DNA from 3 places in the Pseudoalteromonas sp. TAB23 genome. Region 1 is predicted to be linked to each of the others. Evidence: predicted binding sites of a transcription regulator. Region 1 holds the regulator's gene; each other region holds the start of a gene.
The links. Region 1 encodes sigma-54, which starts transcription at its own class of promoters, with help from an activator protein. Its sites were predicted from a motif close to GTTGGCACGNNNNTNGNNT; they were not measured.

Region 2: fliE (flagellar hook-basal body complex protein FliE) is a predicted target of sigma-54. The motif match lies at 3,551-3,569, and genes of this name have one in related genera.
Region 3: L654_RS0110050 (DUF2726 domain-containing protein) is a predicted target of sigma-54. The motif match lies at 5,156-5,174, and genes of this name have one in related genera.

Annotation. Positions count from the first base shown of each region.
Region 1 covers NZ_AUTP01000133.1:18,278-25,213, forward strand. Annotated here, with positions in the region: gene ptsN (PTS IIA-like nitrogen regulatory protein PtsN) at 1-195, opposite strand, end outside; gene hpf (ribosome hibernation promoting factor) at 200-487, opposite strand; gene L654_RS0104915 (RNA polymerase factor sigma-54) at 513-2,012, opposite strand; gene lptB (LPS export ABC transporter ATP-binding protein) at 2,082-2,807, opposite strand; gene lptA (lipopolysaccharide transport periplasmic protein LptA) at 2,804-3,349, opposite strand; gene lptC (LPS export ABC transporter periplasmic protein LptC) at 3,339-3,893, opposite strand; gene kdsC (3-deoxy-manno-octulosonate-8-phosphatase KdsC) at 3,890-4,441, opposite strand; gene L654_RS0104940 (KpsF/GutQ family sugar-phosphate isomerase) at 4,442-5,413, opposite strand; gene L654_RS0104945 (calcium/sodium antiporter) at 5,417-6,385, opposite strand; gene L654_RS0104950 (ATP-binding cassette domain-containing protein) at 6,641-6,936, shown strand, end outside.
Region 2 covers NZ_AUTP01000222.1:7,209-14,144, reverse strand. Annotated here, with positions in the region: gene L654_RS0112595 (DNA-3-methyladenine glycosylase I) at 151-744, opposite strand; gene L654_RS0112590 (ATP-binding protein) at 877-1,989, shown strand; gene L654_RS0112585 (sigma-54 dependent transcriptional regulator) at 1,986-3,452, shown strand; gene fliE (flagellar hook-basal body complex protein FliE) at 3,609-3,941, shown strand; gene fliF (flagellar basal-body MS-ring/collar protein FliF) at 3,962-5,677, shown strand; gene fliG (flagellar motor switch protein FliG) at 5,670-6,710, shown strand; gene fliH (flagellar assembly protein FliH) at 6,714-6,936, shown strand, end outside.
Region 3 covers NZ_AUTP01000196.1:8,313-15,248, forward strand. Annotated here, with positions in the region: gene L654_RS0110030 (HAMP domain-containing sensor histidine kinase) at 1-401, shown strand, start outside; gene arcA (two-component system response regulator ArcA) at 893-1,609, shown strand; gene arcB (aerobic respiration two-component sensor histidine kinase ArcB) at 1,626-3,944, opposite strand; gene folE2 (GTP cyclohydrolase FolE2) at 4,177-5,097, shown strand; gene L654_RS0110050 (DUF2726 domain-containing protein) at 5,214-5,810, shown strand; gene mtnN (5'-methylthioadenosine/S-adenosylhomocysteine nucleosidase) at 5,933-6,640, shown strand; gene ampE (regulatory signaling modulator protein AmpE) at 6,641-6,936, shown strand, end outside.

The DNA.
Region 1 (6,936 bases):
AATGGCAATGCCACGCCCTATACCTGTACTACCCAATTTTTCTCTGCTCATTAAAGCATTAAGAATATCTTGTTGCGGTAAATACGGAAGTTTGTCGTGAGCAAGTTCGCTAATGAACTCTAAAATTCTTTTTTTGCTATTAAAAAGGACCGCAGCTTTGCTGCAGTCCTGGCATATAAGTGAGCTTAATTTCATCATATTAGTGTCGAGCAAGCTTCTCTTTGTGTTTAATTACTTGTCGATCGAGCTTGTCGATCAACGAGTCAATGGCGGCATACATATCTTGATGTTCTGTAGAGGCAAATAGCTCAGCACCGCTTACGTGTATGGTGGCTTCTGCTTTTTGATTTAATTTTTCTACATCGAGAATGACATGAACATTATTAATATGATCAGAGTGTCTTTCTAGCTTCGCAAATTTGGTATTAATATAGTCTCTTAGTGAATCGGTTAATTCTACGTGACGACCAGTTAAGTTTAGTTGCATAAGCATTACCCTCTTTTTTTGCGTCTTAAATCAAACTTTTACGCTGATTTGACGGTGGAATAGCCAGAGATTCGCGGTATTTTGCGATTGTACGTCTCGCTACTTTAATTCCTTGCTCAGCCAATATATCCGCTATTTTGCTATCACTCAATGGTTTTGCTGAGTTTTCTGCTGCGATTAATTTTCGGATAAGCGCACGGATTGCTGTAGATGAACATTCACCACCGTTTTCGGTGCTTACATGGCTTGAGAAAAAATATTTAAGCTCAAATATACCACGGGGTGTGTGCATATACTTTTGGGTTGTTACGCGCGAAATTGTTGATTCGTGCATTTCTACCATTTCAGCAACATCATTTAAAACCATTGGTTTCATGGCTTCAGGACCGTGTTCAAAAAAGCCTTGTTGTTGCTTAACAATACAATTTGTTACTTTTAATAGCGTGTCGTTTCTACTTTCTAAGCTTTTAATAAACCATTTAGCTTCTTGTAAATGCGAGCGAATAAACTGGCTGTCACCACTGGATTTTACAGTGCGAGACATTGCAGCGTATTGGCTATTAACACGAATTTTAGGCATGCTATCTGGGTTTAACTCAACAACCCAGCGGCCTTTAATTTTTTTAACTGACACATCGGGAATAACATACTCAGATTCTTCTCTTACAATAGTATCTGCAGGTTTAGGGCTAAGAGTATGTATTAATGTCATTACTTCTTTAAGCTCTTCTTCTTTGAGCTTAGTTTTCTTCATTAATGTACGATAGTCACGAGCAGCTAATAAATCAATATGCTCGGTTAAAATCATTTTTGTTTCATTAATGTAAGGTGTTTCTTTATCAAACTGGTTAAGCTGAATACACAAACACTCTTGTAAACTACGTGCAGCAATACCAACAGGATCAAACAGTTGGATGCGTTTTAATACAGCTTCAATTTCATCAAGTTCGACTTCGTTATCATCTTCGTTTTCTTGATTAAAGCTTTCTAAAATCTCTTCGCAGCTTAGTGTTAAAATACCTGAATCATCGACGGCTTCTACAATAGCAATAGCAATAGCTTCGTCTGTAGGGCTAAATGGCGTTAGTTGTAACTGCCACATTAAATACTCATGGAGCGTTTCAGTAGAGGCGCCTTGGTATATTGATTCGTCTTCAGGCATCGGACCCGATGATGCTGCTGGGGCGGCACTCATGTACTCATCCCAACTAACATCCATAGCCATGTCGTCACTTAGCGTGTCTTTTGCAAGTGCTTCACCACTATCTTGTTCGTATTCGCTTGGAGCATCATCGGCAGATGCGCTAACAGTTATGTCATCTGTATCTGCTTTTTGCTCGTTTTTACCTGCAGCGTCTTCTGAATAGTCTGCTTCTTCAACCTCTAATAGCGGGTTGCTGTCGAGAGCTTCTTGTATTTCTTGCTGGAGATCCAATGTACTGAGTTGCAACAAACGAATAGCTTGTTGCAGCTGTGGAGTCATTGTAAGTTGCTGGCCCATGCGCAGCTGTAGTGATTGCCTCATGTATCTCTAACAATCCTTTTATGTTGTTATAATTAATACTAGCAGATGCTTAAAGACATGGCGTAAATGTTACAGCCTAAATTGCTCGCCTAAGTAAACATCGCGTACTGTTTTATCATTTAATACGTGTTCTGGAGTACCTGATGCAATCAGCTCCCCATGAGAAACAATGTAGGCTTTTTCACAAACATCAAGGGTTTCTCTTACGTTATGATCGGTAATTAATACACCAATCCCACGATTTTTAAGATGTTCTATTATTTTCTTTATGTCTAATACCGAAATCGGGTCAACACCTGCAAATGGTTCATCCAGTAATATAAATTTAGGATCTGCTGCCAGCGCACGTGCTATTTCAACACGACGACGTTCGCCACCCGACAATGCCATACCTTGGCTATCACGAATGTGTTGTATGCTAAATTCATCTAATAATTTATCGAGAGTGTCTTCTCTAGCTTGTTTATTTAACTCTTTGCGCGTTTCTAAAATGGCCATTAAGTTTTGATAAACAGTCAGCTTTCTGAATATTGAAGACTCTTGCGGTAAGTAGCCAATGCCTAATCTAGCACGACTATGCATAGGTAAAAGAGTAATATCGTTATCGTCTATCGATATTTTACCTTTGTCGCTAGGTACAAGTCCTACTATCATATAAAACGTGGTGGTTTTACCTGCGCCGTTAGGGCCAAGTAAGCCAACAATACTGCCAGCTTTGACTTCAAGGCCGACGTTTTTTACAACTTCACGGCCTTTATAACTCTTTGCTAATAGCTCTGCTTTTAATGTGCTCATGGTTGACCTTTGTCGCTTTTTTTACTTTTTTTAGTCTCGATTGGTACTAAAATTGTGTGAACGCGGTCAGTTGAGTTTTCATCTTTTTCGGCACTGATTAGCTGCTGCTCTATATCGTAGGTAATGCTTTTAGCATTTATTTTTTGTCCCGCTTGCGATACTTGTGCATTACCAACAAGCGTTAAAAAACGCTTAGATACATCATAACGCACTTCGTCAGCACTGGCGCTCATAGTCGTGCCATCTGATTGCTTTTCTTCAAAGTGCGCAGGGCTACCTGTAGCAATTAATAATTGTTTATTATCACCAAGTTCATCGCGTTTATGTACTTCTAAGCGGTCGGCTGTGATACGGCGGTTACCGTGAATAATTTCAACGTTTTTCTCAAAAATCCCGACATTAGCTTTTAATTGACCTTCTTGCTTATCGGCGCTTATTGAAATTTGATTTGCAGTCGGTTGCGTGTTTTGCTCTGCAGCACTACTATTAAACGCTAGTATAAGTGTAGGAATAATAAGTGATTTTAATATTTTATTGGTCATAATATATGGTTCGCGTATGGTTAATTAGTTTTATCACTTCGGTTTTTAAGTCGGCTTCTAGGCCTTTACCAGTGATTTTTAAATTGGGCCCAGTGATGATAACGGGTTGCTCCGAACGCATTGTTAATAGCTTTATATCTACCTGAATATTATCAGCATTGATTTTGTCTATCATGGCGTTATCGGTTAAGTTTTTGGCAACCACATTGCCTTCTAAAATTAATTGTTTGTCTTCGTATAATGTTGCTTCGTCTGCATTTATTTGCCACGTTTGCTTTTCGTTATATAAAGTAAAAATAGGTTTTTCAAAAAACGTAAAACCTAATTGTTGATATAGCTCCATTTTAGCCGCAGTAACTTTGTGGCTAATTTTACCTTGTTCGTCATAGGCTGTTTGTTTGAGTTCTATGGCTATGTAATCAGGCTTGGCAATAACTTCAGGCTCAGGCTGAGGTACAATATTTGTTTGTGTAAAATAAGGGTACCAAAGCCAAACCATACAGCTAATGAATAAAACGCTTAATATTATGCGCGCTGCATTCATGAACTAGTGCCTTGTGTAGTCAATGCTTTACCATTTTCAAGCATAAGTAAGTCGGTGAGCTCTCTTACTGCACCAAAGCCGCCAGGCATTTGCGTTACATAGTGTGATAAACGTTTAATAAGTGGATGGGCATCATTTACTGCAACAGCAAAGCCGACTAATTCCATAACGGGCATGTCAGGACCATCATCACCGATATAAGCAATTTGTTCATCGCTAAGGTTGAGTTTGTCTTTTAATTCTTGATAGGCAATGAGCTTATTTTCTTGGCCTTGATAAATATGCTGTACGGTTAAGCTGCTCATACGTTGTTGCACTATTTGTGAATGACGACCAGTAATTACAGCCACTTCAAAGCCACTGTTTATAAGCGCTTTAATGCCAAAACCATCTTTTGTATTAAATGCTTTTAGCTCTTCACCTTGATTACCAAGATAAATACGGCCATCAGAAAATACACCATCAATATCGCATATAAGTAGCTTTACTTTTTTAGCGCGTGCTTTTGCACCATCGCTCAGCGGTTGATAGAGTTCTTCAAATTGCATTTATAACACTCCTGCTTTTAATAGGTCTTGCATGTTTAATGCGCCAATAGGTTGGTTTTTCTCATTGACGACGATTAAGCCATTTATACGTTTGTGTTCCATAATATTAAGCGCTTCAGCAGCCAAAATATCTTGTGTAGCCGTAGTACATGACTTAGTCATAACAACATCTATTTGTGTTGTATGAATATCAATTCTTTGCTCTAAAATACGACGCAAATCGCCATCGGTAAATAATCCCACGAGCTGCTGATTTTCATCAACAATGGCTGTCATACCTAGCCCTTTAGCTGACATTTCAATAAGGGCATCTTTAACTGTTTGTGAAACGCTAATAATAGGTGTATTTGCGCCGCTGTGCATAACATCTTTTAAAGTAAGTAATAAGCGCTTGCCTAAACTACCACCTGGGTGAGATAGCGCGAAGTCATCAGCTGTAAACCCGCGAGCTTCTAATAATGCAACTGCCATGGCATCGCCCATCGCAAGCGTTGCAGTGGTACTTGATGTAGGAGCTAGACCCAATGAACAGGCTTCTTTTTCTACTTTAATACACACATGTACATTAGCAAGGGTCGCCATGGTTGATTGCGTATTGCCAGTCATCGATATCATTTTGGCACCAAGTCGTTTTAAAACCGGAATGATATTTAAAACTTCGCTGGTCTCCCCTGAATTAGAAATAAGCATAACCACGTCATTTTTAGTGATCATACCTAAATCACCATGACTTGCTTCACCAGGGTGAACAAAAAATGCTGGACTGCCAGTGCTTGCAAGGGTTGCCGCTATTTTATTGCCAATATGACCTGACTTACCCATACCAATGACAATAATACGGCCTTCGCAGTCGTACATTAATTGGCACGCGTTATGAAAATTTTCATCTACATATTGTGCAATATCACTAAGTGCTTGGCGTTCAACATCTAAAACGCGAAGGCCTTGTTCAATAAAATTTAGCGTTGCCATCATTTACCCTACTTGACTAAAAATATACCCTTGGTAACCCAAAAACGCTATTAGCAATAAGCCGCCTTCTACTCTATTGATACGTTGGGTGCCTCTAAAGTTCAATGACATAATAATAAGAGCAAGTGTTGCGCCAATCATAATTAATACGTCTCTGCTTACTAATGATGGGTCAATGGCTGAAGGGTTAATAATACCGGCAAGTGGTAATACCGCTAGAATATTAAATATGTTTGAGCCAACAATATTACCTAGTGCTAAATCATCTTCATTTTTAAGTACACCTGCAACCGAAGCGGCAAGTTCAGGCAAACTAGTACCGATGGCAATAATTGTTAAGCCAATGACTAAGTCGCTTAAGCCGAAGTATTTAGCAATATCGACAGCCGAACCTATTAAAAAATGAGAACTAACAGGTAGGAGTATCATGCCGACAACTAACCAAAATACCGCTTTTTTCGTAGGTACATCGTTTGGTACATCGTCGCAGGCTTCTGACACAAATGGATCATCTTGGTTTTTTGCACGCATAGATACAATAATTAACCCACCGATGAATACGATAAAGCCAACCAAAAGTGCAACACCTTCATTAAATGAAAAGTAGTTATCTGAGAACACATACCAAGTAGCTAAAGATACGAGCATCACTAATGGCATTTCACGTTTTAATGTACTTGATGAAACTGAAAGAGGGCGAAATAGAGCAGTGATACCTAACACAAGTAAAATGTTTGTAATATTAGAGCCAACAGCATTGCCAACCGCTGTGTCGGTTTTGTTAGCCAGAGCGGCAGAGGCTGAAACCATCATTTCGGGTGCTGAAGAGCCCATAGCTACCACGGTTAAACCAACAATAAGTGTAGGTACACCAAAGTTTTTAGCAAGAGCCGCAGCGCCATAAACAAACCTGTCTGCACTCCAAACAAGAGCTGCAAAACCAAGAATTAAAATAACAAACGAGGTAACCATTGTGTTAAGCCAGTTATACAAAATACGGATGGCGCGAATAGTAACAAAAGCCAAGATGAAAGTATAAATAAAAGAGTAAGGTCAACTACGTAACAATGCTGCTTTTAAACAGCTAATTTAAAAATTTAAGCCGGGGTTAAGCTGTTTTGAGCGAGTCTTATAATCCTTTTCATGGGTGTATTACAAAATCTTACGAATTGTTTTTTCCATCTTTGACAAAAAAGCTTTAAAATAGGTGCACTAGTGAACATTTTTATGGAGAGCGACTTGTCGCAATCAATAGTAGAAGTCAAGGATGTTAGCTTTTCGAGAGGCAATAGAACTATATATAAAAATATGAGTTTTAGCGTTCCTAAAGGTAAAATTACTGCGATCATGGGGCCAAGCGGAATTGGCAAAACCACTATGTTGCGTTTAATTGGTGGTCAGCTTAAACCAGATTCAGGTGATATTTTATTTGAAGGTGGCAGCATTCCTAAAATGTCTCGTAAAGAGTTATACGAAGCACGTACTAAAATGAGCATGCTTTTTCAAAGTGGTGCGCTGTTTAC
Region 2 (6,936 bases), on a different contig from region 1:
CACGGCTTTTACTTTTGTTGTTACGCTGAGCTTGCTCGCGTGAAAAACGAAGGTAAATGAGAAACCATAGTCAACTTACGCTTTACTTCTCTAAAGCGCAGCGTCTCTTAACCTCTTTGTGAACTAATCACTTTTATGGTTATAAATCACTTACTCACTTAAAGCCTTAATAATTTCTTCTTTTCTAAAACAATCATTACTGTGATCGTTAACCATACCGCAGGCCTGCATATGAGCGTAAACCGTGGTTGGTCCTAAAAACTTAAACCCCCGTTTTTTTAAGTCTTTAGCAAATGCAGTTGATGCCTCTGTAATTGCTGGGTAGTCCTCAGCGTTATTTAAATTACTTATAATCGGTTTATTATCGACAAACTGCCATTGGTAGTTACTAAAGCTACCAAATTCTTTTTGTATTTCTATAAAGCGCTTTGCGTTGTTAACAGTTGCCGCAATTTTTAATCGGTTACGCACAATACCTTCATCAAGCATTAGTCTCTCAACGTCATCTTGTGTGAATTGTGCTACTTTATCTACATCAAAATTAGCAAATGCTTTTTTGTAACCGCTGCGTTTTTTTAAAATTGTGTACCAGCTTAAGCCGGCTTGCGCTGATTCAAGAGTGATAAATTCAAACAACTTTGTATCATCATAAAGGGGGACGCCCCATTCTTCATCATGGTAAATAACGTAGTCGGGTTTAGTGGTGTCGAGCCACGGGCAACGGCACTTTATTTGCTCACTCATTATTATTCCTTTTTGTGTGCGTCATTTTTATGTCGCTCAAATTATTGATGTAACTTAATGATAAGTATGTAAATAAATTTTGGTATAAATCGTGCATTTAGACATGTATCTACATCAATTCGAGATTTGATTATGGCCCTTGCTAGCGTGCTAAAACCACAGTTTTTTTCTGCAAATCAGTATAACCCATGTTTACTTCAAGAGGAGTACATTGGTGAATTAAGCGATCTGCGCAAGCAAGCAAGTTGGCTTTCGCATTTGGTTGATACCATGCCAGCAGGCGTGGTTGTACTTGATGGCAAAGGGTTGATTGCAAAAGCGAATCAAATAGCGATTGATATGCTTGGCGAGCCACTTGAAGGCGAACGCTGGTTTAATGTTATTCAGCGCTCTTTTAGGCCGCATCAAGATGATGGCCACGAAGTGTCTTTAAAAGACGGGCGCCTAATAAAGCTTGATATTACCGCTTTAGCACCAGAGCCTGGGCAACTTATTTTAATGACGGATTTAACCGAAACTCGCCGCTTACAAAAACGTGTTGCACATATGCAGCGATTAAGCGCGCTGGGTAAAATGGTTGCGTCACTGGCGCATCAAGTCCGTACACCGCTCTCAGCCGCTATGCTTTACGCCGCTAATTTAGGATCAAAGCGCTTACCCGAAGCATCTCGCGATAACTTTCAAACAAAGTTAATGTCGCGTTTAAAAGATTTAGAAACTCAAGTAAACGACATGCTGTTATTTGCTAAAAGTGGCGATCAGCAAGTTGTTGAGCAAGTTTCAATGCAGCAGCTTTTAACAGAAGTTAAAGCGGGCGCTGATGCGATGGTCGCACTTAATGAAAGTGAGCTGGATGTAAGCTTACCAGAGCCAGATATACAAATAGTCGGTAATAAAACGGCATTGGCCAGTGCTATTCAAAATCTTGTGCACAATAGTATTCAAGTTATTGGCAGCGGTGCAAAAGTAAAAATTAGCGCACAAAGAGATTTAAAAGATTTAGATATGGTTCGTATTAGTGTGAGCGACAATGGCCCAGGTGTTGATTTAAGCCAAAGCGATAAAATTTTTGAACCATTTTTTACTACCAAAAGTCAGGGCACAGGTTTAGGGCTTGCTGTAGTGAGTTCGGTGGCTAGTGCGCACCAAGGCCGTGTTGATGTGACCAATAATACGCATGGTGGTGCCTGCTTTAGTTTGTTACTGCCTATTAAGGCAACATCTAAACTAGAGGGGTCATTATGAGTAACACTATTTTAGTTGTCGAAGATGACGCTGGGCTTCGTGAAGCCTTAATAGATACCCTTGAAATGTCGGGTATTGAATGTGTTGCAGCCAACAGTGCTGAGCAAGCAATGTTACTGCTTAAAAAAGATCAATTTTCGCTTGTTGTAAGCGACGTGCAAATGGGCGCAATGAGTGGACTTGATTTACTACGCAGTATTAAATTAAACCACCCTGATTTACCTGTATTGATGATGACGGCCTACGCCACAATTGACGATGCGGTAGAAGCCATGCGCCTAGGTGCAATTGACTACATGGCTAAACCATTTGCACCTGAAGTGCTGTTAAATATGGTGAGCCGTTATTTGCCTGAAAAAGCAAAAGAAACCGACGGACCTATTGTTGCTGACCCAACTAGTATTCAATTATTGGAGCTTGCGAGTAAAGTAGCACGCTCTGATGCAAGTGTAATGGTACTTGGCCCAAGTGGTTCAGGTAAGGAAGTACTTGCGCGTTATATTCATGATAAGTCGAGCCGATGTAATGAGCCATTTGTGGCGATTAACTGCGCGGCTATTCCTGAAAATATGCTCGAAGCCACGTTATTTGGTTATGAAAAAGGGGCTTTTACGGGCGCGATTCAAGCATGTCCGGGTAAGTTTGAGCAAGCACAAGGCGGCACTATTTTACTTGATGAAATTACTGAGATGGACTTAGGGCTACAAGCTAAGCTGTTACGCGTACTGCAAGAACGTGAAGTTGAGCGTTTAGGGGGTCGTAAAACAATTCAGCTCGATGTACGTATTTTGGCAACCAGTAATCGTGATTTAAAAGAAGCTGTGTCTGAAAATCAGTTTAGAGAAGATTTATATTACAGGCTTAATGTTTTTCCACTAATGTGGCGACCATTGTGCCAACGCCCAGGCGATATTATTGTATTGGCTAAGCATTTAATTGAGCGCCATATAAGTAAAAGCAAAGAGCCTATGGCGTATTTAGATAAAGCTGCCGAGCAAAAGTTACTGGCTCACGCGTGGCCTGGTAATGTGCGCGAGCTTGATAACGTTATACAGCGTGCGCTTATACTGCGCACGGGTAACACAATAAACGAGCATGCTATTTTTATCGAAAACTTAGTATCTAATAACTTTGTTATGGAGCCATCATTGGCACCAGCGCAAACAGTATCGCCAACAGAATTAGCTCACGCAGATAAAGGCGTTGATAAAAGCACGCTAAGCTCTGCATATTATGATGAAAAATCACCTGTTGAGGTTGAACCTAAACAAGGTTTGCTAGCGGCAGATACCGGTAGCTATAAAGATGAGCTTAAAGACAAAGAGCATCGCATTATTTTAGAAACCCTTGCACGTTGCCAAGGTAAGCGTAAAGACGTTGCCGAAACGTTGGGTATAAGCCCGCGCACTTTACGTTATAAACTAGCGCAAATGCGCGATTTAGGTATTTCACTTCCTGCATAACCTCCTATAAACCCTAAGTTTGCAGTGCAAGCTTAGGGTCGTCAAAACTCTGACTAACACAAACTAAAGTTAACCTATTGTATTTTAATGATTAATTATTTGGCATGCTTTGTGCTTTATTACTTGTAAGAGTTCACTGCGTGTCAGAGATAAATTATGAAAATTCAAAACAGTGCTGTATTTCAAGAAATGCAATCAATGGCTTTAGAAGCCGGCCGTAATAATCAAATAAATAAATTGCCGACTCAAGTTCAACCTACTTCTACTTCCCAGTTTGGCGACATGCTAAGTGATGCACTAAATTCAGTGCACGGATTACAACAAGATGCCGCGCAAAAAGTAACAGCAGTTGAGATGGGTGATCGAAGTGTATCGCTTGCTGAAGCGATGATTGCTTCTCAAAAATCGTCAGTTGCTTTTGAGGCTACAGTACAGGTTCGTAATAAACTTGTTGAAGCTTATAAAGAAATCATGAACATGCCTGTTTAATTAGGTAGTGGAGAATTATTGTGGCGCAATCTAACCAATCTACAGACCTAGCACTTGCTGGTGGCGGTATTGACCAAAGTGGTGGTGATGATCAACAAGAACAAAAGTCAGGCTACTTAAGTGCTTTAAATGGTGTTGATGTATTGCGCCAAGTAACATTGGTTATAGCATTGGCTATTTGTTTAGCTATCGCGATTTTTATTATTATTTGGGCTCGTCAGCCAGATATGCGCCCGTTAGGCAAAATGCAAACTGAAGAGCTTATTCAAACGCTCGACTTTTTAGATGCGCAACAAATTGAATATCAACTAGATGGCAACGTTGTATCGGTTGATGAAAGCGAATACCAAAACATTAAGCTACTAATGACCCGCGAAGGGTTAGAGCAAGGGCCAGCGTCGGGCTCTGACATAATTATGCAAGATATGGGCTTTGGTGTAAGCCAACGCTTAGAGCGCGAACGCCTAAAACATGGCCGCGAGCAACAACTTGCCCGCACCATTGAAGAGCTTAATAATATTACTCGCGCTAAAGTATTGTTAGCCATTCCTAAAGAAAACGTATTTGCCCGCAGAGAAAAAAAACCATCAGCTACAGTTGTATTAACGCTTAAGCGTGGTCGCTCACTCGACCGTGAAGAAGTAGACTCTGTTGTTGATATGATTGCCTCGGCAGTACAGGGTTTAGAGCCAATGCGAGTTACTGTTACCGATCAAAATGGTCGATTACTAAATTCAGGTTCGCAAAGCTCATTAGCAGCACGCTCTCGTAAAGAATACGACTTAGAACGTAAGCGCGAACAAGAGTACCTTGAAAAAATAGACAGTATTTTAATACCGGTTGTAGGGCTTGCAAACTATACAGCCCAAGTTGATTTGAGCATGGACTTTAGCTCGATTGAGGAAACTCAAAAGCGTTATAACCCAGACCTACCAGCGGTTAGAAGCGAAACCACATTTGAAGAAAATAACATTGGCGGCCTAGCTGTTGGTATTCCAGGTGCGCTTACAAATCAGCCACCGTTAAATTCGAACATTCCTGAGGTTGCGGGGCAAGGTGGTGCAGGCACAGCTACGTCACCAACACGCAGCCACAAAGAAGCCACACGTAATTATGAACTCGACACTACAATTTCTCATAAGCGCCAGCAAAGTGGTGTAATACGTAGGATAAGCGTATCAGTTGCTGTTGACTACATTGCTAAAGTGGGAGAAAACGGTGAAACAACCATGACTCCACGCTCGGTAGAGGCATTGTCAAATATTCGTCGCTTACTACAAGGTGGTGTAGGTTTTGATATGCAACGTGGTGATGCACTTGAAGTCGTAACAGTGCCGTTTGTACGTGAAGAAACAAATTTAGCAATAGAAGTGCCACTGTGGGAACAAGACTGGTTTATGAAAATAGCCCGCCTTGTATTAGGCGCCTTAGTTATCATTGTATTGATAATGGCAGTAGTAAAACCAATGCTTAAACGCTTAATTTACCCAGACGATACACTAGAAGAATACGACGAAGATGCATTAAGTTCAGGCGTAGATATTGGCGACAATACGCTTGATATGCTAAATAAAGACTTTGATTCTGCTTCGGTTGGTTTCTCAAGTGATGGTACACTGCAGTTACCGGATTTACATGGCGACGAAGATTTACTTAAAGCAATTCGTGCCCTTGTAGCTAACGAACCAGAACTATCATCACAAGTAGTCAAAGCGTGGTTAACAGAAGATGACTGATCAAGAACAAAAACAACTCCCGCCAGCCTTTGATGTTGATAAGCTAGATGGGGTAGATAAAGCCGCTATATTACTTTTGAGTTTATCAGAAGAAGATGCCGCGCAAATCCTTAAACACTTAGAACCTAAACAGGTACAAAAAGTGGGTATGGCGATGGCCGGGTTACAGGACTTATCACAAGCTAAGATTAGCGCTGTACACAACTTGTTTATAGAACAAATTCAAAGCTTTAGTACCATTGGTTTTCAGTCAGAAGACTTTATTAAAAAAGCGCTTACAGCAGCACTTGGTGAAGACAAAGCCGCTAGCCTTATTGACCAAATTGTTATGGGCTCAGGCGCTAAAGGTTTGGATTCATTAAAATGGATGGACTCTAAGCAGGTAGCAAACATTATTCGTAATGAGCATCCGCAAATTCAAACCATTGTATTATCGTACTTAGAGCCAGAGCAGTCTGCTGAGATTATTGCTCAGTTCCCTGAAAAAGTGCGCTTAGATTTAACCATGCGTATTGCAAACCTTGAAGAAGTTCAGCCAGCAGCACTGCAAGAGCTAAACGAAATTATGGAAAAACAATTTGCCGGCCAAGCAGGTGCACAAGCCGCTAAAATGGGTGGCTTAAAAGCAGCTGCAGATATTATGAACTACCTAGATACCAACGTAGAAGGGCAGTTAATGGACTCTATTCGTGAACATGACGAAGAGATGTCGCAGCAAATTCAAGACTTAATGTTTGTGTTTGAAAACTTAATGGATGTTGAAGACCGCGGTATTCAAGCAATCCTACGAGAAGTACAACAAGACGTATTAATGAAAGCAATTAAGGGCACCGACGATGCGCTTAAAGACAAAATACTGGGCAATATGTCTAAGCGTGCAGCCGAAATGCTTGCTGATGATTTAGAAGCTATGGCACCGGTACGTATAAGCGAAGTAGAAGCGGCGCAAAAAGAGATTTTATCAACAGCGCGTCGTTTATCTGACTCAGGTGAAATTCAGCTGGGCGGCGGCGGTGGCGAGGAGTTCCTGTAAACCATGAGCAAACTCAAAGGACGCACACTTCGGGCTGATGAAGCAGATGAATTATTAAAAAACTGGGCTATTCCAGATGTAGCACCAGATGAGAGCAGCTTTGGCAATCGCTCTACGGCTTACGGCACACCGCTTAGTGAGCTGTACAAAAAAGAATTAGCCGAAGAAATGCCTATTGATGAACCACAAGAACCAGAACTCCCTGCGCTTACCATGGTTGAGCTTG
Region 3 (6,936 bases), on a different contig from region 1:
TTCAATCTGAACTATTGCCTAAAAAGCCTGTCGTTATTATTAACTGTCCGACCGACTTGGCTATTCATAGTAAGTCTGAACCTCTGCAACAAGTGTTTCAGCAGTTGCTTATGAACTCTGTGATTCATGGATTTATAGGTAAAGAAAATAATGAAATTCGCTTTGACGTAGAACTAGTAGGGAAAAAATTAACAATAGTTTATTCTGACAATGGTCAAGGCGTTGATAAAAACATTAAAAATAGAATTTTTGACCCGTTTGTAACTTCAAAGCGCGGACAAGGCGCAAGCGGCTTAGGCATGCACTTGGTCTACAACCTAGTAACACAAGCACTTGGCGGAAGAGTTATGTTTGATCTTGAAGAAAAACACGGTGCTCGCTTTATAATTACTATTCCTTAAATAAAGATCACTAAAAAGTGCATATATTTAAAATTTATCCTTGAATTAGCATTTAATGACCTCATTAATGAGGCATGTGATAAGCGCGTAACATTATTTAATTGCATTAAATAAATATTACCAAGCGATTTATGAACTTTTTTATCTTTGCTGTATCACATACATTGATGAAAGGTTAGAAAGTGATATAGTTTTGCTTTGAATTAGTCTGATTATTTTAAGTACCTTGTTTGATTGAATGATGTATCAATTATTAAAGGAAAATGGCTTCGACTTTATGATTCAAATAGCTACATCCACGTATATATCAATTAAACAGTAGTTTTTGCACTGCCCTTTTTAGTAGACTTTGGACACCCTACTGTTTTATTTTTATCCAATTTGTTTTTTCCTTGTTAACAAATGGGTATAATCCTATAATCTCTAGTAATCGGTTATAAATTCGTCACCGGTTTTTTTATAAATAAAATATTCCAAAAGGTTAATTAATAATGCAAACGCCAGTCATTCTAATCGTAGAAGATGAAGACGTAACTCGACTGAACCTAGTTAGTTTATTTGAAGCTGAAGGGTACAAAGTTATTGAAGCCATTGATGGCGATGATATGCATGACAAGCTTACAAATAACGATGACGTTAATCTTGTAGTTATGGATATCAACCTTCCTGGTAAAAACGGTCTTATTTTAGCCCGTGAATTACGCCAAAAGCGTAAAGTAGGTCTTATATTCCTAACGGGTCGTGACAACGATGTTGACCGTATTTTAGGTCTTGAAATTGGCGCAGATGACTACGTTACTAAGCCATTCAACCCGCGTGAATTAACTATTAGAGCTCGCAACCTTATTACTCGTACTGCTTTAGGCGGTGAAGAGTCAGCACTAGAAACAAATGGTGTTATTACGTTTAACGGTTGGGAACTTGATGAAAATAGCCGTTGTCTTACTTCTCCAAATGGCGACGCTAAACGTTTACCAAAAGGTGAGTACAGAGCACTTCGTTTAATGCTTGATTCTCCAGGTCGTATTTTTAGTCGTGAGCAATTAATCAAGCACATGACAGGCCGTGAGCTTCGTGCAAATGACCGTACTGTTGATGTTACTATTCGTCGCATTCGTAAGCATTTTGAAAGTGATAACTCAACGTCAGAGTTAATCAGCACCATCCATGGTGAAGGTTACCGTTTCATTGGTAAAATTGACGCTTAATTAGAGCTAATTAGTTTTACTCTAATTGCTGTAAAAATAAATGAAGGGCTTTTTGTCCTTCATTTATTTTATCTGCTAAAACATCTAACCACTGCTTTAACACTTCATCAGATTCATCAATCGCACCATGCTCCATTATTTTGGCATGAAGCTGCACATCATTTAAACCTACCGATCCAGCCGCACCTTTAAGTTTATGCGCTACTGATTCATACTCTTCTCTATCGCCGGCATTTAATGAAGTAAGTAATTCTTGCTGATATTGTGGACTTAGCTTTTCAAATAACTGACTACTGCGCCTAAATACAACCAAGCCCATCGAATTTACAAAGTCTTCTATTGTTTCAATATCTAATAAGTGTGCATCAATGCCCTCTAGCGCTTCTTCACTTACTTTTAGCTGTGGCTCTGTGCATTCACTTTGCTTAATGCCAAATAAGTCAGCCAGCATTTTATCAAGCTTAACTGTGTTAATTGGCTTAGCCAACGCACCTTGTATTGATATACCTTCAAGCTCTTTTTCAGCACTGCGTACATTGGCAGTTAAAGCAACAATAGGTAATTTATCAAAGTGGCTATCTGAGCGTATTTGCTTAGCAACCACGTCACCGTTTATATCTGGCAATTGCATATCAAGTAGTACTAAATCTAAGTCATCTTCGGTTTCGACGAACGAGAGTGCATCTTCACCGGTTTCAGCCCATAACACTTCATGGCCTCGTTGCTCTAATAGATTTGTAGCAATTTCGGCGTTAAGAGGCACATCTTCTACTAGTAGAATATACAAACCACGGCCAACATAACTTTGCTCTGTTGGTGCAACACATAAACTAAGCGGTATTTGCACTGTAAAACAACTTCCTTCGCCTTCAGTACTATTTACCGTAATTATCCCTTTCATTGCACTTACAAGTGCCTTAGTTACAGCTAAACCAATACCTGAGCCTATCGCGTTAGTCCCTTTTAAATCCGGCGCTTTGTAATACATATCAAATATATGGGCAAGCTGCTCTGGTGGAATACCTTGACCTGTATCTAGTACCTTAATAACTAACCATGGGCCTTCTACGCGATTTTCTCTGCTGCATTCGAGTGTTACTTTGCCTTGCTGAGTAAACTTAACGGCGTTGTTAATTAAGTTCCAAACAACTTGGCGTAATCGAGTCGGATCGAGCTGCGCGTAAACATCAAGTATGCCATTGCGCTTAATATCAAACTCAAGCTCTTTTTGCTCTGCTATTAAGCCTGCAAAATTAACTACATCGTTTATAAAGTCTGACACATTAATAGAATTAGTTGCTATATCGAGCTGATCTCTATCTATTTTATCTAAATCTATAATATCGTTAAAAATATTACCGAGTGTTTCAGCACTCGAAAAAATAGTATTGCCCCAACTACGCTGCTGCTTATTAAGCTCTGTATCTAATAACATACGCGTTAAACCAACAATGCCATTTAAAGGAGTACGTAGTTCATGGCTCAGCGTAGCAATAAACTTACCTTTGTCTTTATAGGCAGTTTCGAGCGCTTGTGCTGCTTCTTTACGGCTAGTGATATCACGACCAAAACCCAGTAAACCAATGTAGTCACCGTCATCATTTATAAAAGGTAATTTACGCAGCTCAAACCAACGTGTTTCACCATTTACTTCATAACCCACATCGATAGTCAGCGCTTTATGGCTTTGCTCTACTTCTTTATCGGTTGCTAAAACCTCAGATAAAAAATGACTCGGGAATATCTGCTCAACCGTTTTTCCTATTAGCTCACTACTTGATTTTCCCATTACCTCTTCAAACATTTTATTACAGCCGGCAAATACACCGTTGTTATCGCGGTAATAAAATAAATCGGGAGATGAATCAACGATTGAGCGTTGCAACATACTTTGTTGGGCAAGTTCTTGTTGTGTTTTTTTACGCTCAGCAATTTCTCGGCGCAGCTCTTCAATAGCGCGATGCTTGGCATGAAATGCCATTTTACGCTCATCAATTTCAATATTTAAACGGCTAATGTTGTCTTTTAGGGTTTGGTTTAAGAGTTTTTCCTGTTTGGTTGCGCTATCTAAATAAGCATACGAGGCATCTAATTGACGAATTGAATTAAGTAATACACTTATAATTAAAGGAGAAACCACAGCAGTAAAAAATACCACAGCCAAAATATCAACAAGGTGTAATTCGCCTATCGCAACATAATAAAACATGCTCGATAAAATAAGAGATACAGTTAAAAATAAAGTGTAACAAATAGCTGCGGTTTTAAATTCACCAAATCGCGTTATTGAGCTGGAAAGTACCCGAGCCCAAGGGCTCAAAGAATAATCGGTCATACGTAATTTTATCTCTTAGCTGTGTGCTTAAATATAAAGAAGGCAATGCGCATGTATAAACATACCATTTTCCCAGATTTTAGCATTTTTCTCCTACCACTACCCATGTTGTGCGATAAAAACAGAATTTTTCATGTTTGATTTTGCTCATCTCTTAAACTCATCATTTCAGCAATAAATTATTTAGTGTAAAATGCCCCGCTTTATTATCTCCAAAATACGAGTAGCGCACATGCAAACCAATATGCCAGATATAGCAGACACTGCACCCGCTTTACAAACAGGTAAATTAGACTGGGTTGGCATGGGCGAAATCGAACTGCCATTTATTTTTGAGTCACGAGACTTATCTCCAGTTACAGTAAATGCCAAAGCTCGTGCATTTGTAAATTTGCATAAAGAAGATGCCAAAGGCATTCATATGTCACGTCTATTTTTAGCACTTGACCTGCTTTCAACTGAGCAGCAAGTCAATCCGCAAACAATAGCGCAAGCACTCGATACTTTTATAACTAGCCACGAAGGGCTGAGTGATAAAGCACAAATTGAATTTAAATTTGAATTACCGCTACGCCGTAAATCACTATTAAGTGGTAAAGCGGGCTGGAAAAGCTACCCAGTTGTACTTACCAGTACAATTGAAAATAACATTATTAGCTACGAGCTAACCGTAGATGTTACCTATTCTTCAACATGCCCTTGCTCTGCAGCACTTGCACGCCAGCTTATACAAAACGCGTTTAACGAAAAGTTTAACCAAGAAACTTTAAGCCAAAAAGATGTGCACGAATGGCTAGGCACTACACAAGGCATAGTTGCTACACCTCACTCGCAGCGCTCTATTGCCAACGTAAAAGTAAAGCTTGATAGCAATATTCAAGAATTTGACGTAGTGACTCTAATAAACACCCTCGAAGCTGAACTTAAAACGCCTGTACAAGCGGCAGTAAAACGCGAAGACGAGCAAGAATTTGCCCGTTTAAATGGTCAAAATCTTATGTTTTGTGAAGATGCAGCGCGTAAAATTAAAGCCTTGCTAGATGCTGACAATTACAGCGATTACTGGCTGCAAATAAACCATTATGAATCACTCCATGCACACGATGCTGTAGCTATTGCGGTTAAAGGTATTGAAGGTGGATACAAAGCTTAATAGCTACATAGTTTTAGCTTTTACAAACAGTTGGTAATTATTTTATAACTCATACTTTTTAGGCACGTAAATTGCTTTATTTGAGCAGTGTCAATTTGTTGTTATGGAGTTACCGTATGGAATTCGCTTTATTATTAATTCTAGTATTAGTTGTCGGGGCTTCTGTTGTTGCGTCAAAATTTAATGACGATGGCGGAAACCCGTATCCTTTTACCCGCAAGCAAACTGTTTTTACGCAGGTTGAAGGCGCTTTTTTAAATCTTCTCGAGCGTGCTGTAGGCGATCAATATAAAATTGTTAGTCGCGTTAAGTTAATTGACGTTATTGACTGTAAGCAAGGTCTTTCTATTAAATCTAAACGTGCTGCTTTAGCTAAAGCTAAAAATAAGCAACTCGACTTTGTATTAATCGATAAAGAAAAACTCACTATTGTTGCGGCCGTTGACCTAGTTAACAATGCGAATAAAGATGGTCACAAAGCTCAACGCGACTGGTTTGTAAACGGTGCACTAGAGTCTGCGGGCATTCCACATATTCGTATGAAAGTTAAATCAGGCTACCGTCCTTCTGAAGTACGCGATGCAATTATGTTTAAACTTGGTAAGCCTGCAGCAACACAAACGCAGCGCCCTGTTCGTAATCGCTCACATAAGCCAGCGGTACTTTCACCTTCTCAAGCCAAAGCACAAACAACTGCTTTAGCTGAAATTTAAAAACCAAATTAAATACTCTCCTAAAAAGTATTTAAAGCGAGCTCATAAACAAGCTCGCTTTTTTGTTTTTTATTGCTAACTTCACGTATAATCAAGTGATTCAAACTCAGGAATTAAACATTATGAATGTTGGTATTATTGGCGCAATGGAGCCAGAAGTTAAAATTTTACGTGAAGCGATGCAAAACCCACAAATTTTAACTAAAGCAGGTTTCACTTTTTATACTGGTGAATTGGCTGGTAACACAGTAACACTTGTTCAATCTGGTATTGGTAAAGTAGCATCAACAATTGCAACTACCTTACTGATTGATAACTTCAAACCTGATTGCGTAATTAACACAGGCTCTGCCGGTGGATTCGATCCTTCTCTAAGTGTTGGCGACGTAGTAATTTCGTCAGAAGTACGTCATCACGATGTAGATGTTACTGCTTTTGGCTACGAAATTGGCCAAGTACCACAAATGCCAGCAGGCTTTGCAGCTCACCCTAAATTAGTTGAAGCAGCACAACAAACAATCGAACAAATCAGTGATGTTAAAACACTTGTTGGCTTAATTTGTACTGGTGACACATTTATGTGTGACCCTGTGCGTATCGATAAAGCACGCAGTGATTTTCCTACAATGCTTGCCGTTGAAATGGAAGGCGCTTCAATTGCACAAACGTGTTTTACGCTTAACACACCATTTGTTGTAATTCGCTCAATGTCTGATATAGCAGGTAAAGAGTCACCACAATCATTTGAAGAATACCTAGAAACAGCATCAATCAACTCATCTAAAATGGTTGTCGCACTTTTAGAAAAGCTAACTGCAGTGTCTCTGTAAATGCTTAGCAATATTGTTCAAAACCACTTGGACTTTATTGCCTTCATACTAGCGCTCCTTGCTGAGCGCTTTATTCCCCTTATTAGCTGGTATCATCCTAATACAGCGTTAAATGCTGTTTTTAGTGCTATTGGCAAGCGCATATACAAAAGCAAAGAACCTAAAAGCTATCAATATTTGGCAGCTATACTCGCAAGCACGCTCATTTTAAGTGTCATTCTCATTATTGTAGTGCTACTACTCGAGTTTGCTTTTTACCCTGAATTACTCGCAGGTCTTATTTTATACTTATGCTT